4 regions of the Trichocoleus sp. FACHB-90 genome follow, and region 1 is predicted to be linked to each of the others. Evidence: predicted binding sites of a transcription regulator. Region 1 holds the regulator's gene; each other region holds the start of a gene.
The links. Region 1 encodes NtcA, which controls nitrogen genes in cyanobacteria. Its sites were predicted from a motif close to TTTGTANNNNNNNNTACAAA; they were not measured.
Positions count from the first base shown of each region.

Region 2: a site for NtcA is predicted at 1,629-1,648, ahead of H6F74_RS06680 (ammonium transporter). Genes of this name have one in related genera too.
Region 3: a site for NtcA is predicted at 1,557-1,576, ahead of lipB (lipoyl(octanoyl) transferase LipB). Genes of this name have one in related genera too.
Region 4: a site for NtcA is predicted at 1,616-1,635, ahead of H6F74_RS13575 (ferredoxin--nitrite reductase). Genes of this name have one in related genera too.

Region 1 covers NZ_JACJOK010000069.1:308,483-312,266, reverse strand. Annotated here, with positions in the region: gene hisB (imidazoleglycerol-phosphate dehydratase HisB) at 1-393, opposite strand, end outside; gene fabI (enoyl-ACP reductase FabI) at 503-1,279, opposite strand; gene ntcA (global nitrogen regulator NtcA) at 1,620-2,291, shown strand; gene H6F74_RS20900 (DUF3084 domain-containing protein) at 2,400-3,784, shown strand, end outside.
Region 2 covers NZ_JACJOK010000021.1:43,109-46,892, reverse strand. Annotated here, with positions in the region: gene nagA (N-acetylglucosamine-6-phosphate deacetylase) at 1-773, opposite strand, end outside; gene purE (5-(carboxyamino)imidazole ribonucleotide mutase) at 802-1,323, shown strand; gene H6F74_RS06680 (ammonium transporter) at 1,838-3,448, shown strand.
Region 3 covers NZ_JACJOK010000073.1:99,659-103,442, forward strand. Annotated here, with positions in the region: gene H6F74_RS21775 (adenylate/guanylate cyclase domain-containing protein) at 1-263, shown strand, start outside; gene raiA (ribosome-associated translation inhibitor RaiA) at 530-1,183, opposite strand; gene lipB (lipoyl(octanoyl) transferase LipB) at 1,693-2,361, shown strand; gene H6F74_RS21790 (FHA domain-containing protein) at 2,392-3,372, opposite strand; gene H6F74_RS21795 (DUF3120 domain-containing protein) at 3,515-3,784, opposite strand, start outside.
Region 4 covers NZ_JACJOK010000048.1:6,287-10,070, forward strand. Annotated here, with positions in the region: gene H6F74_RS13570 (DICT sensory domain-containing protein) at 1-1,325, opposite strand, end outside; gene H6F74_RS13575 (ferredoxin--nitrite reductase) at 1,737-3,272, shown strand; gene H6F74_RS13580 (CmpA/NrtA family ABC transporter substrate-binding protein) at 3,302-3,784, shown strand, end outside.

The DNA.
Region 1 (3,784 bases):
AGGACGACCAGAAAAGTCTAACACCACCTGCACCAAAGCTTCATCTAAGGGGGCGAGGAAATTACCAAAGCGAACAATTCCCTTGCGATCGCTTAGTGCTTTCCCGAACGCCATCCCCAACGTAATGCCCACATCTTCGTTGGTGTGGTGGTCATCAATTTCTAAATCCCCTTTCGCGGCTACATCCAAATCAATCAGCCCGTGAGAGGCAATTTGATGCAGCATATGATCCAAAAAGGGAATGCCCGTATTGGCGTTGCAAGTCCCATTCCCGTCTAAGTTTACTGTCACCAAGACATCAGTTTCGCCCGTCTTACGTGAAACCGTAGCCGTGCGAGGTGATAAAAGTTGTTCAAGGTTCGGAGTGGTGGAAACGCGATCGCTTGTCTGCATAGCAGATGCTCACTAACAAGAAACAAGTAAGTTTATTATTCTATGCTATCGAGCTAGGGAATGGGGTAAGTTAGATTCTTTCCCCAGTCCCCAATCCCCAGCCCCTACATCACATTCCCATAATCTCGTATCCAGCATCTACATACAGCACTTGACCCGTAATCCCACTTGCCAAGTCGCTGCACAAGAAACTAGCAGCATTTCCCACTTCTGTCTGAGTCACAGTTCGCCGCAGTGGTGCTACTTCCTCAACATGATGGATCATATCCAGAATGCCACCCACCGCCGATGATGCCAGAGTGCGTATCGGGCCAGCTGAGATTGCATTCACGCGAATATTAGAAGGCCCCATCTCCGAGGCTAGATAACGCACGCTCATTTCCAAGCCAGACTTAGCAATGCCCATCACATTGTAATTGGGGATCACCTTAACGCCGCCCAAATAAGTTAGGGTGACAATACTGCCGCCTTCTGTCATTAGCGGTTTCGCCGCCCCAGCCAGTTGAACTAGCGAGTAGGTGCTAATTTCCAAAGCTTGAGTGAAGCCAGCGCGGGTGGTGTTGCTAAAATCACCTGATAAATCGTCCTTGTTGGCAAAAGCAAGACAATGGATTAAAATATCTAGCCTGCCCCACTTATCGCGGATGGCATCAAATGTAGAACGAATTTGGTCATCATTCTGAACATCGCAAGGTAAAAACAAGCTGGGGTTGAGAGGTTCTACCAATTCGGCGACTTTCTTCTCAAAGCGTCCTCGGTCGTCTGGTAGATAAGTAACTCCCAAATTTGCACCAGCTTTGTGTAACTGCTGGGCAATACCCCAAGCGATTGAGCGGTTGTTGGCAATGCCAGTAACTAGGGCATTTTTTCCTGATAAATCTAGCATGATGTCAATTTTGAAGGCAATATTAGAGAATATCCGATTTAGGGCGGTAATTCAGATAGCTTGCGTCGGGATCGAAGCTTACCCAACATGACTCAAACTGCATCCCAGCTTATCAAACAGGTATTGTCAAGATATAGACATTTTCCTTAACAATCTGATTTGCGCCGTGGGGTTGAGGCAATTGGAAAAACTTGGAGGATAAAACAACTTTAAAATTATGTATCAAGCAGCACAAAAAACTGCCTAAGAGTCAGTTTATCAGTGTCTAAAGTCAGAAATTTCTCACAGTCGGTTGTAATTCCCAGAAGAGTTTCTAGGGCAGCAATAAGGATATAAGGAAGTGGTAGTGACGCAAGATAGACCGTTAGCAGCTGTGTTCCGTCAAATCGGAGGTGGGGCGTTTCCGCCAGTGGTGGAAACCTTTGATCGGGGCAAAACTATCTTTTTCCCCGGAGACCCGGCTGAACGGGTATATTTTTTGCTCAAAGGAGCTGTGAAGCTGTCTCGCGTGTACGAAGCTGGGGAAGAAATTACAGTGGCGCTGCTGCGAGAAAACAGCGTCTTTGGCGTACTGTCGTTGATTACCGGGAATCGGTCAGACAGATTTTATCACGCAGTAGCATTTACGCCTGTGGAGTTGCTTTCAGCACCAATTGAACAGGTGGAGCAAGCGCTCAAGGATAATCCAGAATTGTCGATGTTGATGCTGCGGGGGCTTTCATCGCGGATCTTGCAAACAGAGATGATGATTGAGACTTTGGCGCACCGGGATATGGGATCGCGATTGGTGAGTTTTTTGTTGATTCTCTGTCGCGATTTTGGCGTTCCAGGCCCGAATGGAATTACAGTTGATCTGAAGCTTTCTCACCAAGCGATCGCAGAAGCAATTGGTTCCACAAGAGTGACAGTCACCCGGTTACTGGGAGATTTACGCTCAGAGAAAATGATTTCCATCAATAAGAAAAAAATTACCGTTCATAACCCGGTAGCTTTGAGCCAGCAGTTCACCTAAAACATCTTTTGCACTGTCAGCTTTTGTTAATCAATAGTTGAAGTACCAGCGTCTATCACAAAAAAGCCTTTATGCTTAAGCTTGAGAGGTGATAGCTAAAGCTGGAAAATGACCACCAGTGCGCTGGTCTTAATTTTATCGATTTTGGTATTGGGTGGTGCGATCGCCACCTTGGGCGATCGCATTGGCACTCGCGTGGGAAAAGCGCGGCTGAGTCTGTTCAATCTGCGTCCCAAGAAAACTGCGGTCTTAGTTACAATTCTTACAGGTTTGATGATTTCCGCCTCAACCCTGACGATCCTATTTGCCACCAGCAAGCCGTTACGCACAGGCGTGTTTCAAGTTGATGAAATTCAGCGAAAACTCAGAACCGCTCGTCGGGAGCTTGACCAAACTGTAGCCCAGAAACAACAAACTGAAAGCGAACTCTCCAAAGTTGCAGCCCAGAAACAACAAACTGAAAACGAACTCTCACTAGCCCGTACCGAGCAGCAAGCCGCCCAAAAGCGTCTGGATGCCATTAATAAGTCTCTGGCGGCAGCACTAGCCAGACAAGCCCAGACAGAGGCGCAACTGAGCAAGACAGAGCGCGAACTTAAAAGCGTTGCGGCTAGCTTTGAGAAAACCCAGCAACAGCTGGAAAGTGTTTCTGGGCAAGCGGTAAATTTACGTTCTGAAATTCAACAACTTCAAGGGGAACGCCAGGAACTAATCAAGGAGCGCGATCGCGTAAAGGCTCAAATCACCCAACTCAAGGGCCAAGTTACTCAACGCGATCGCGAAATCGCCAAGCTTGACCAAGCCATCACAGAACGCGACCGGGAAATTGGTAATCGCGACCAAGCCTTGGCAGAACTTGATCAAAAAATTTCCAACCTGAGAAACAGCATTGCCCAACGTGATAAAGAAATCGCCAAGCGAGACACAGCCCTCGCCCAACTTGATGAGGAAATTTCCGCACGAGACCAAGTAATTACTCAGCGCGAAACTCGCCTCAAGGAAATAGAGAAACAACAAGCTGCCCTAGAGCAGGAAGTAGCAGACCTGGAACAGTATTACCAATCCTATCAAGCGTTGCGTCAAGGTAACGTCGCTCTCCAACGCGGTCAAGTTCTGGCTTTTGGTGTCTTCCGTATTGTCGATCCCGCCGCCGCCCGTCAGGCTATAGATCAGCTTTTACGAGAAGCAAATCGCACAGCAATGAAAGCTACGCAACCTGGTAACAACAATAACAACAAGGTGGTCAATGAGCGCGTAGTGCAAATTACCCAAGCGCAGGTAGACCAACTGCTTAACCAAATTAAAGATGGTCGCCCCTACCTGGTGCGAATTTTCTCGGCTGGCAACTACGTCCAAGGGGAAAAGGACGTACAAGTCTTTGCAGACGCGACAGTGAATAAAATCGTGTTCAGTGATGGTGATATCATCGCAGCAACATCTGCCGACCCTTCAACTATGAATGACCAACAAATGCGGCAGCGGATCGATTTGCT
Region 2 (3,784 bases), on a different contig from region 1:
ACGTGCTGACCATCGGCAATTAAACCACACATTACGTCAGGATGGACGATTGCTGCTCCGAGTAATCCGGGTTCTCGGTGATGTAAACTGGGCATGGCGTTGAAGGCATGAGTCACCATTGTTGCACCCGTGTTAAAGGCACGTTGCGCTTGAGTTTCTGTGGCTTGGGAGTGTCCGAGACTGATGGTAATGCCAAGCGATCGCAAATACTCTATTGCTTCCCCAGTTTCATCTAGTTCTGGTGCCAAGGTGATTACTTTGACAATACTGGCGTAATCCCCTAAAATTCGCTTCACGTTGTCAATTGTCAGAGGCAATAAATACTCTGCTGGGTGTGCGCCGCGCTTTTGGTAATTCAGAAATGGCCCTTCTAGATGAACTCCCAAAATCTGGGCGCTGGCTTGATCTTTCTGCTGGGAGGAGGCATCAGCGAAAATGGATAGCGATCGCTGTATATTCTCTACTGATGTTGTGACGATAGTGGGCAAAAATCCATCTACGCCCTGTTCCCACAATAATTTAGAAATTTCGGGTATTTTCTTGCTATTTTCTAAATTAACTTCTGGAAATGCTAAGCCTAGCGCCCCGTTAATCTGCAAATCCACGCCTCCCAGAGAAAGCCACTCGCCGCCTACATCTAAGACTTCTCCATCTGGCGATCGCATTCCTTTTTCAAAGACGCGCATCGGTGAGATTTTCTCAATTGTGCCTTGTGTAACGGAAATTTCCTGTAATCCTTGATATCCAGGCAGTCTAACGTTGATAATATTCACAATTCGATTATCCCAAATCTAAAATCGCATGACTCAACCCCTAGTTGGTATTATCATGGGCAGCGATTCCGATTTGCCTACTATGCAAGACGCGATCGCAGTCTGTGAAGAATTCAGCGTAAACTGCGAGGTAGCGATCGTCAGCGCCCACCGCACCCCTGAACGAATGGTAGAATATGCCCAACACGCCCACCAACGCGGCATTAAAGTTATTATCGCTGGTGCTGGTGGTGCTGCCCATCTGCCGGGAATGGTTGCTGCTTTAACACCCTTACCTGTGATTGGAGTGCCAGTAGCTTCTCGCCATTTGCAGGGTGTCGATTCTCTCTATTCCATTGTGCAAATGCCAGGGGGAATTCCCGTCGCCACTGTCGCTATTGGCAATGCGAAAAATGCTGGTTTATTGGCTGTGCAAATATTAGCTTCCCACCAACCAGAATTACTTGAACGAGTCCAGCAGTATCGCCAAAATTTAGCCCAATCTGTCATGGAAAAGCAAGGGCGGCTAGATGAACTGGGCTACAAGCAGTATTTAGAGGAAAGGCTTTAATAGGAATTCTGATACAAGGATTGTGAAATTCTTGCCCCTAGCAAGTTTTATAAATTTAAGCGTTGCACGATTCAAACAAAATCGTACAACATTTTTGTGCAGCAATCAGACGAATTATTAAAACTTTTTACCCAATCGGTTCTATATAAAAATTTACACTCAATGAGTTAGAAATATTGTAATATCTTACTCTAGATTTTATTCATCCCCCGAAAGGTATACTTTAGCTACAGGCTACAACTGCCTGTAGCTAAGACTTTGGAAAAATTATTTTTTGGTCAACTCTCTAAAGTCTGAAATAGGGAACTGTATTCTATTATACAGAATTTGTGATGAAGAAAATACAAAATCTAAGGACTTAAAAGGCAAAATTACAATTTTTCCAAACGCCAATAGCGTCTTGAATCCCTGTGGGGTTGTTTCTACAAATAGGTCATTTACCGCTTCAGAGGGCTAGATTTACCCCGATTGCGAAACTGTTGGATGTGTTTTAAGCGGCAAGGAAACTGCACTGATGATCTCTAGACTAAAGATAAAAAAGAAGAAGTCGAGGACTAAAAGTAAGCGACTTTCTTCAAATGGGCTACCTTACTCCCCTCGGAGCGCCATGATGTGGAAGCAGTTACAGACTGCTATTAAGAGGTTAACTCCGAGTTGGCAAGCTTGCATTCCTATAGCCACAATCATTGTGATGCTGTGGGGTTACTCGGCAGTTGCTCAAGATGCTCCAGCAGCCGCTGGCCCGACAACGGCGGAGCTAAAGGTAGCATTGGATACTTTGTGGGTAGCGATCGCTGCCTTCCTAGTGTTCTTTATGAACGCTGGTTTTTGTATGTTAGAAACTGGCTTTTGCCGCCAGAAAAACGCCGTCAACGTTCTTGCCAAGAACTTGATCGTGTTTGCTTTGGCTACCGTTGCTTTTTGGGCGATTGGTTTTGGCTTGATGTTCGGAGATGGCAACCCCTTCATCGGACTCAATGGATTTTTCTTAGGCGGAGCCGATAACAGTCCCGCCACAAACGATGCCTATCAAGGCGTCTTTAGCTCTCTCAAATGGGCTGGCGTCCCTTTAGCTGCTAAGTTTTTGTTCCAGCTAGTATTTGCTGGAACCGCCGCCACAATTGTTTCTGGAGCAGTTGCGGAACGGATTAAGTTTGTTGACTTCTTAATCTTCAGCCTCATACTCGTAGGTATTATCTACCCAATCACCGGACACTGGATTTGGGGTGGTGGCTGGCTACAAACGCGAGGATTTTGGGATTTTGCCGGCTCAACTGTAATTCACTCGGTTGGTGGTTGGGCAGCTTTGATGGGAGCTGCATTCCTGGGGCCGCGCCTAGGAAAATATCAAGACGGGCAGAGTGTTGCTTTCCCAGGTCACAACCTGAGCATTGCCACCTTGGGCTGTTTAATTCTCTGGTTGGGCTGGTTTGGTTTCAACCCAGGCTCCACAATGGCTGCCGATCCCAATGCCATTACTCACATTGCGCTGACAACCAACATGGGAGCAGCTGCGGGTGGAATCGCCGCTACAGCTACAGCTTGGTTGTACCTGGGTAAGCCGGATCTGTCGATGATTATCAACGGCATCTTGGCTGGCTTGGTGGGGGTTACAGCCGGCTGTGCTTTCATCAGCATTGGTAGTGCTTTGATCATTGGTTCGATTGCCGGAGTTGTGGTAGTTTTCGCTGTCACTTTCTTTGACAAGCAGAAGATTGATGACCCAGTGGGTGCTACCTCGGTTCACCTTGTCTGTGGTATTTGGGGTAGTTTGGCAGTGGGTCTATTCAGCGTCGGCCCTGGTGTCTACTCCTGGTACGGCGACGGTCTTGGCCCAGCGAAAGGGTTACTGTTGGGCGGTGGCCCTGGACAGTTCATCACTCAACTGATTGGCGTTGTTTCAGTAGGCGGCATGACAGTTCTACTGAGTACAATCTTGTGGATGGTGCTTAAGGCAACCCTTGGTATCCGAGTTAGCCCTGAAGAGGAGTTTGAAGGCTTGGATATCGGCGAACACGGTATGGAAGCCTACAGCGGATTTGCCAAGGAAGCAAGTGCAGGTGGTTTTGCTGAGACTGGTAAGCACGGTGGAATGCCAAATTCACCGGGAGAGTATGTCAAGTAAAGGCAAAGGCTAATAAGTATAAGGAAAAGGCAAAAGAATTTTTTCTTTTGCCTTTTTCTTTTTCTGGGAGCGATCGCGTACATTATCGCCGCCCCTGGGATCTTCATCATTCTCAAAATCCTAGATGCTACAGTCGGTCTGCGACCCAAAACAGAAGCCGAAATGTAAAGAATGGATATCAACGAACATGGTGAGGAAGGTTCAGGACTTACGCACTTACCGTGAACTAAAGTTCCGGCTCAAAGCCCAAACCCATTGAAATGGGTTGGTTCGGGTTTTTTAGTCAGTTTCAACTGACTTGGGCTTTGGGCCAGGAAATTGATTTCCTGGTTCCTA
Region 3 (3,784 bases), on a different contig from region 1:
TGCGGATTGGCATCCACACCGGGCCTGTGGTGGCAGGTGTGATTGGCACAAAAAAGTTTATCTACGACCTGTGGGGGGACACGGTGAATATTGCTAGTCGCATGGAATCACACGGTTTACCTGGTCATATTCAGGTGACAGCAGCCACCTACGAACTGTTGCGGGAGCAATATTTATTTGAGGAACGGGAATCAATCCAAGTTAAGGGTAAAGGAAAAATGACTACTTACCTGTTGCAAGGCAAAATTAGCGCTAATGGCTAAGAGGATGTCTTACAAGTGTCAAAAGTTAGCTTGATCCCCCCAGCCCCCCTTTTCAAGGGGGGAGAATCAAGTCTTAGTCCCCCTTAAAAAGGGGGATTTAGGGGGATCTCAACCGTCTAAGCATCTCGATTATGACTTTTCAGACATGCTATAATTTCGCGTTCCCAGACCCAGTTTGGGAACCCGAAATTAGAGGCTGATTGCTTTTATACTTTCTTGCCCTTGAAGGGGAGGCAGAGCCTCCCTAAGCAGGAAACGAGATTGAGTTAACCTTTTGCAGTGGACTTCTCTGGTGTCGCACTGTTGCCGTGGGCAGTTTTCCCATTTTTGTGATTCGTGTGTCCGTTGCCGTTACGCGGCAGAATCACTCCATAACCACCGTGGTTGCGTTCATAAATCACGTTAATCTCGCCAGTTTCGGCATTGCGGAACATATAGAAGTCGTGATCCACCAGCTGCAATTGTTCCAAAGCTTCTTCTGTAGTCATCGGCGGCATGGCAAAATATTTGGTACGCACAACTTCTGTGGGGAGTTCGGGAGTGCGATCGCCTATTAGATCCGGTGCCACTGGTACTTCTTCTACCGCTACGGCAGTTTTAGGCTGAGCTTGGGTTTTCTGATCCAGCCGTTTTTCTTTATATTTCCGCAGGTTTCGGGCAATTTTATCAGCAACCAGGTCAATACTAGCGTATAGGTTATCGCTGCTTTCTTCGGCGCGGATCACTGTGCCATTAGCGAAAATCGTTACTTCAGCCGCCTGTTTGGGATTTATCCGGGGATTGCGGGCTACTGATAGATGCACATTTACTTCTGTTGTCAAATTCTGAAAGTGGTTCACCGCTTTTTCAATCTTTTGATTCACGTACTCGCGAATCGCATCGGTGATTTCAATGTTTTTGCCGTGGATGACAAGCTTCATACCGGATACTCCATAGTGTACCGTATTGGTAAATTAGAAAGCTATAGCAGATAATTGCCGCTTTCTTCTGTAGCTATTAAATGCCCGTTTTTTGGGTAGACAAGTGTTGAACAGAGGCAAAACTTTTAGGAATATCAAGGTTTTACCCATACCTACAAGGTTACTCGGATGTTCTTGAACAGCGAGCCGTAGCCAGAGGTGTTACCAGCAAGCCGATTGCTCAAAACTACTGTCGATGTTCCTGTTCAGTTATCTCCAGAAAAGCAAGTCTAACTAACGTGTTTTACCCTACGATTGCTCAGCCTTGCTTTGGGGTTGTCTTGAAGATGCGTCCTGTTTCAACACTGTTTGCTTATAACTTCAACATTAGCACTTTGTAATGTACACAACAGATGCCTTTGACTTCTCTTCAAAATCCTTTGCATCTTTTGACATTTCTTGATCCCGCTAGCTGAAATATGCAGAAAATTTAAGTCAAATTGCTGTTGATTTTTGCGATAATCTTAAGTATGTCTGAAATTTTTGCCTTGGATTCCCGGCGGCAAGTCTTAATATACAATCGAGGGCTGATGCCCTATGCAGATGCTTGGGAATGGCAGCGATCGCTAGTTACAGAACGCCTAAACGACCCGAATTGTCAAGATGCGCTGATTTTGCTAGAGCATCCGCCAGTTTATACTCTGGGACAAGGAGCAAGTCTAGAATTTCTCAAATTTGACCCCGCAGCGACTGACTGGGAAGTTTTTCGGGTGGAACGAGGCGGTGAAGTGACATACCACTGTCCGGGTCAGCTAGTCGGCTACCCAATTTTAAATCTGCGACATTATCGCCAAGACCTGCACTGGTATCTGCGGCAGTTAGAAGAGGTATTAATTCGAGTTCTGGATGTTTATGGGTTAAAAGGCGATCGCATTCCCGGTATGACTGGCGTTTGGCTGGAAGGCTGTAAGGTGGCAGCAATTGGCATTAAAGTCAGCCGCTGGATCGCCATGCACGGCTTCGCCTTAAACGTTTGTCCCGACCTCTGCGGCTTCCAGCGCATTGTACCCTGTGGCATTGCCGACAAGCCTGTTGGCAGTTTAGCCCAGTTCCTTCCCACAATTGATCTTAACCAGGTGCGCCTGGATGTGGTAGCAGCCTTTGCAGAAGTTTTTGATGTAGAAATTAGGAGTCTGTAGTTCTTAGTCTGCCGATCGTGAAACTGCTACCTACTGACTATTGACCTGCACAAAAGCATCCAGGTCAGCGTATAAACCTGCATAAGTTACAGTGGGCGCGTCATAACCTTTGAGATTGACGATATATTGCTTAAACCCCGTATCCTTTCCTGCCAAGGTTAAGAGATAGTCGTGAGTTGTTTCCCCTATGGCAATATCTAGACCAATTTCCTTAGTGGCAGATTCCAGGCGAAATGCTGCATTCACGGTATCACCGATCGCAGTATAGTCGGGGCGATCGCCACTGCCAGTGTTACCGACCATAGCATAACCTGTATTAATCCCCGCCCCAATTCGCAGATTAAAAGGCAAAGGATATTTATTACTCAGATCCATAGTTATTTTATGGAGGTCACTCAGCGCCTTACAAATATTTAGCATTTCCTCTTCGGTGACGCCTTGGGAACCATGAAACCAGATTGCCATCACTGCATCGCCAATGTATTTATCCACCCAACTACCATACTGTCGGATGATATTTCCGGCGTGGCGGAACCAGGTGCCAATCACCGCCGATAAAATCTTTTCATCCAGCTGTCGGGTTAGTACAGTGAAGTCGCGGATATCTACTACCATCACTGACATCAGGCGACGGACGTGCAAAGTCGAAGTGAGAGTATCCTTATCTCCAGTCACCGATGACTCATTGTTGCCGGCTGCCGTTGGACAGTGGAACTCTAGATCCGTCTGACCAAAGGTAAGGCGATCGCCATTGCGTAATGTTACAGGAATACTGACTCGTCGCCCATTGACAAAAGACCCGTTACGACTGCCTAAGTCGATTAGGTAAAACTCTCCGGTTTCGGTACACTGCAACATAGCGTGATTTCGGGAAATCCACCGATCCGGCAGCACAAAATTGTTGTCGTCGCTGCGACCAACTGTCCAGCAATTACTACTCACCAACGGGAGATAGCGATTGCCGGAGTCGGTGCGAAGCAGCAGGTAAGGAGTGGGTCGCAAAGTCACCACAGGCTAAAATATTGACGACAAGTCGTTTAGAACTTTTAATTTTTAGCATATTTCCGCCTCTTGAGTGTGCGATCGCAAAACAAGAGCGAAGCTCGACATCCCTGCACTAATAGATTGAGCATTGGTCAACTTGCAGGTATTTTTAAGCCATAGAGGCAGCTAACCAAAACAGGCTGTCTACCAAAATTGTACTTAATACTGCTCCACCAAATGCCCACCAGTGCAGCTGGCGCGATCGCAAGGGTACTAGACCAACACCCAGAAGAACACCTAACAGAACCATCGCCCAACCTGCACCCCAAGGAGTTTTGACTTGAGCGATCGCAGTTTGGAAAACCAGTGATGCTTCGCTGGGTGCGACTTGCATCAAGGTTCGCCAGTGTGGAATTAAGCCAGCTATGTAGAAGTATAT
Region 4 (3,784 bases), on a different contig from region 1:
TCTTCCAGGTTAGCGTAGGCCTCAGCTTGAATTAAAGCACCGCCGATTTGAGTAGCGATCGCTTCCACCAATTCCAGTTCATCTTCCTCGCACTCATACGGTGTCCCGCCGCAATAATGCAACTCCACCATCCCCAGCAACCGATCCTGATACAGCACTGGTACCATTAGCCACGAAGAAATAGAAAAATTGCTCACAATAGCTTGCAGCTGGCTATTAGAGCCTGACTTCAACCCATCCCCGACAATCCGAGAATCTGTCTGAGTATCAGCTACATACACTTGTTCTCGCTTCTGTACAACTTCCTGAAACAGAGGATTATTCTCCAAAGGCCAAGTCTGACCTAGCGTAGAGGGAAGTCGAGAATCCCCGCTACCACTCACACCCAAAAATTCATGATTGATTGTCGTAGCTGTATCCGTTGAGACGCGATATATTAGACACCGACAAGCAGACAAAGCCTGACCCAATTCCTGCACTGCTACTTCTAGAATTTCATCCGGATGTAGCGGCTGTCCTGTATTGCTACCCCTGCGAATGGCAGCGGTAATTGAGTTTACTAAACGCTCTTTGCGTTCCTGAGCAGAAATAGAACGATAAGCTTTTAGCAGTTTATACTGCCCAGCTTGTAAGTAAGTCAGCAGGCACTCAACAAACGGATCGGGGTTGGTGGCTGTTGCATTTTGAGTTAATAAATTCTCCCCAACCCCTACAACCCGTGCTACCGAAGCAATGCCGTAAGCATTTTGCGCTTGAGCGATTTTCTCTTCCAACTCCGGGCGATACTGTAAAATCCGATTCAGTAATAATCCAGCAACAGTACAGCTTACTTGCCGATCAAAACTCCAAATTCCCTCAAATCGGCGGGCTGTGTCCATCTCCAAAGGAGCCGACAGGCGGGACTTTTCTCCTCTTGCTTCTTGCCTCTTGACTTTTGCTTCTTCAGGTGTTCTTTCCCGACATACTAAGCAGGTGGCATAGTGCTGTCCTACCACCACTAAGTGCCATTCTTTACTCAAGCCGTCCTCAGGCTCAAAAGCCACAGTTTCGTAATAGCCCGATCCGTTGGTAAAGGATGCTTCCGGTGCCGCCATCACATATACCTGATCCGTCCGTTCGGCAATCCGTCGATACCGATGAGCCTCCTGACGATAGAAACGCTCTCGCTGGAAGCTGGCAATCACCAGATGCTTGTCTGAAGATGCCAGAATTTGGTCTTCCATAGCATGAGAGAGTGCCGTTAAGGAAGACTTGAAATACATTTGGGTTCGCAGGTGAGGCAGGGCCCAGAGCAGCTCTGTCAGCACAGAAGTCGGTATGATCATTAATTTTGCCGAGTTTTGTACCCGTTCTAATGCTTATCGTACAAAACCGCGCTGCATTCTAACTTTTAAATAGGATTTCTGTATTTATTTGCTACACATTAGATAGCAAATAAAAGTTATTATTTGTCAGTTATTAATTAACAAATCTTATATCTACTCTCTCCTCACTCTCCATACCCTAGTTCTTAGTCTTTATAACCATAATCAGCTCTACTTATCAATCTTTCTTAAGTAAGAGCTGATGTCAAAATAGCATAACAATTATGCGGAAACTTCATTTACATTAATATTTTGTAACTTTGTATACGAATTTCCTCAGTCAGTCCGCATAACTTATCATCAACGAGCGATTGACGAAACACCTGAAATCGGTTTGGGGGCAGTTGAGCGCTAAGTAATGAGGACACACCCATGACAAGCACAGCCACGCCAACAGCAAGTCTGAACAAGTTTGAAAAATTTAAAGCCGAAAAAGATGGTCTGGCAGTAAAGTCAGAACTTGAACACTTCGCCCGCATTGGCTGGGAGGCGATGGACGAAACAGACCGTGACCACCGTCTGAAGTGGGTGGGTGTGTTCTTTCGACCAGTCACTCCCGGAAAGTTTATGATGCGGCTGCGGATGCCAAGCGGTATTCTCACAGCTAGTCAAATGCGGGTGTTAGCTGAAGTCGTGCAACAGTATGGCGAAGATGGCAATGCTGATATTACCACTCGGCAAAACATCCAACTGCGGGGAATCCGGATTGAGGATCTGCCAGAGATTTTCAATCGGTTTAACCAAGTTGGTTTAACTAGCGTCCAGTCTGGGATGGACAACGTTCGCAACATCACTGGTTCGCCAGTAGCGGGAATTGATGCGGATGAATTGTTCGATACTAGAGAACTTGTGCAGCAAGTTCAGGACATGATTACCAGTAAGGGGGAAGGCAACAAAGCCTTCTCGAATCTGCCGAGAAAATTTAATATAGCGATCGCAGGTTGTCGCGACAACTCGGTTCACGCCGAAATCAACGACCTCGCCTTTGTCCCCGCATTCAAAAACGGCACCTTCGGTTTTAACATTCTCGTCGGTGGCTTCTTCTCCGCAAAACGCTGCGATGCAGCAATTCCCCTAAATGCCTGGGTTCCTCCCGAAGATGTTGTGGATGTATCCAGAGCAGTTCTCGAAGTTTTTCGCGACCAAGGCCCCAGATCCAATCGGCAAAAAGCCCGGTTGATGTGGCTTATCGATGAACTTGGACTCGAAAATTTCCGGGCATTAGTAGAAAAATATCTCTGTAAACCACTGCAACCAGCAGTCGAAAAAGACGAAATCGACTGGGAAAAACGCGACCACCTTGGCGTATATCCTCAAAAGCAACCCGGCTTAAACTACGTCGGTTTGCACGTTCCCGTCGGGCGTTTGTTTGCCCAAGATATGTTTGACCTCGCCCGAATAGCCGAAGTCTACGGCAGCAGCGAAATTCGCCTCACCGTTGAACAAAACGTCATCATCCCTAATATCCCAAGCTCAAGGATGGAGGCATTCCTAGCCGAACCCCTCTTAGAAAAATTCTCTACCAGTCCCCAACCATTGACAAAAGCGCTTGTTTCATGCACCGGGTCACAGTTCTGCAACTTTGCCCTGATTGAAACCAAAAACCGCGCCGTGGCAATGATTCAGGAGCTAGAGGCAGAACTTTCCCTAACCCAACCCGTGCGAATTCACTGGACAGGTTGCCCCAACTCCTGCGCCCAGCCGCAAGTCGCTGACATCGGTTTAATGGGGACAAAGGTACGCAAAAACGGCAAAACCGTTGAAGGTGTCGATCTTTACATGGGCGGCAAAGTGGGTAAAGAAGCCGAACTCGGCACCTGCGTCCAGAAAAGCATTCCCTGCGAAGACCTCAAACCAGTATTGCGCGATTTACTCATCCAGCAATTCAAAGCAGAAATCAAAAATTAGTCAGCAATTAGCAACAACCAACAAACAAAATGACGAGACTTTCCAGAAGGCAATTCATCATCACCGCAGGAGCAGCTACAGCTGCATCTTTACTCGCTCATGGCTGTAGCTCTGGCCCTACCAACACCTCCACAAACGCCAATAGCTCCACAGGTGGTTCAGGTTCCTCACCCGCCGCCACCCTAGCCGCTAACGCACCAAAAGTAGAAACACCCAACGCCAAGTTAGGATTTATCGCTCTTACCGACTCCGCACCCCTGATTATTGCCAAAGAAAAGGGTTTATTCGATAAGTACGGCATGACAGGTGTCGAAATCCTCAAGCAAGCTTCTTGGCCCGTAACTCGCGACAACTTGGAAATAGGCTCTCAAGGCGGTGGTATTGATGGGGCGCATATATTAAGCCCCATGCCTTACTTCATGACCTTGGGTCAGACCAAGAACAAGCAACCCGTACCGATGTACATTTTGGCGCGGTTGAATACCAACGGTCAGGCAATTTCCATTGCCAAT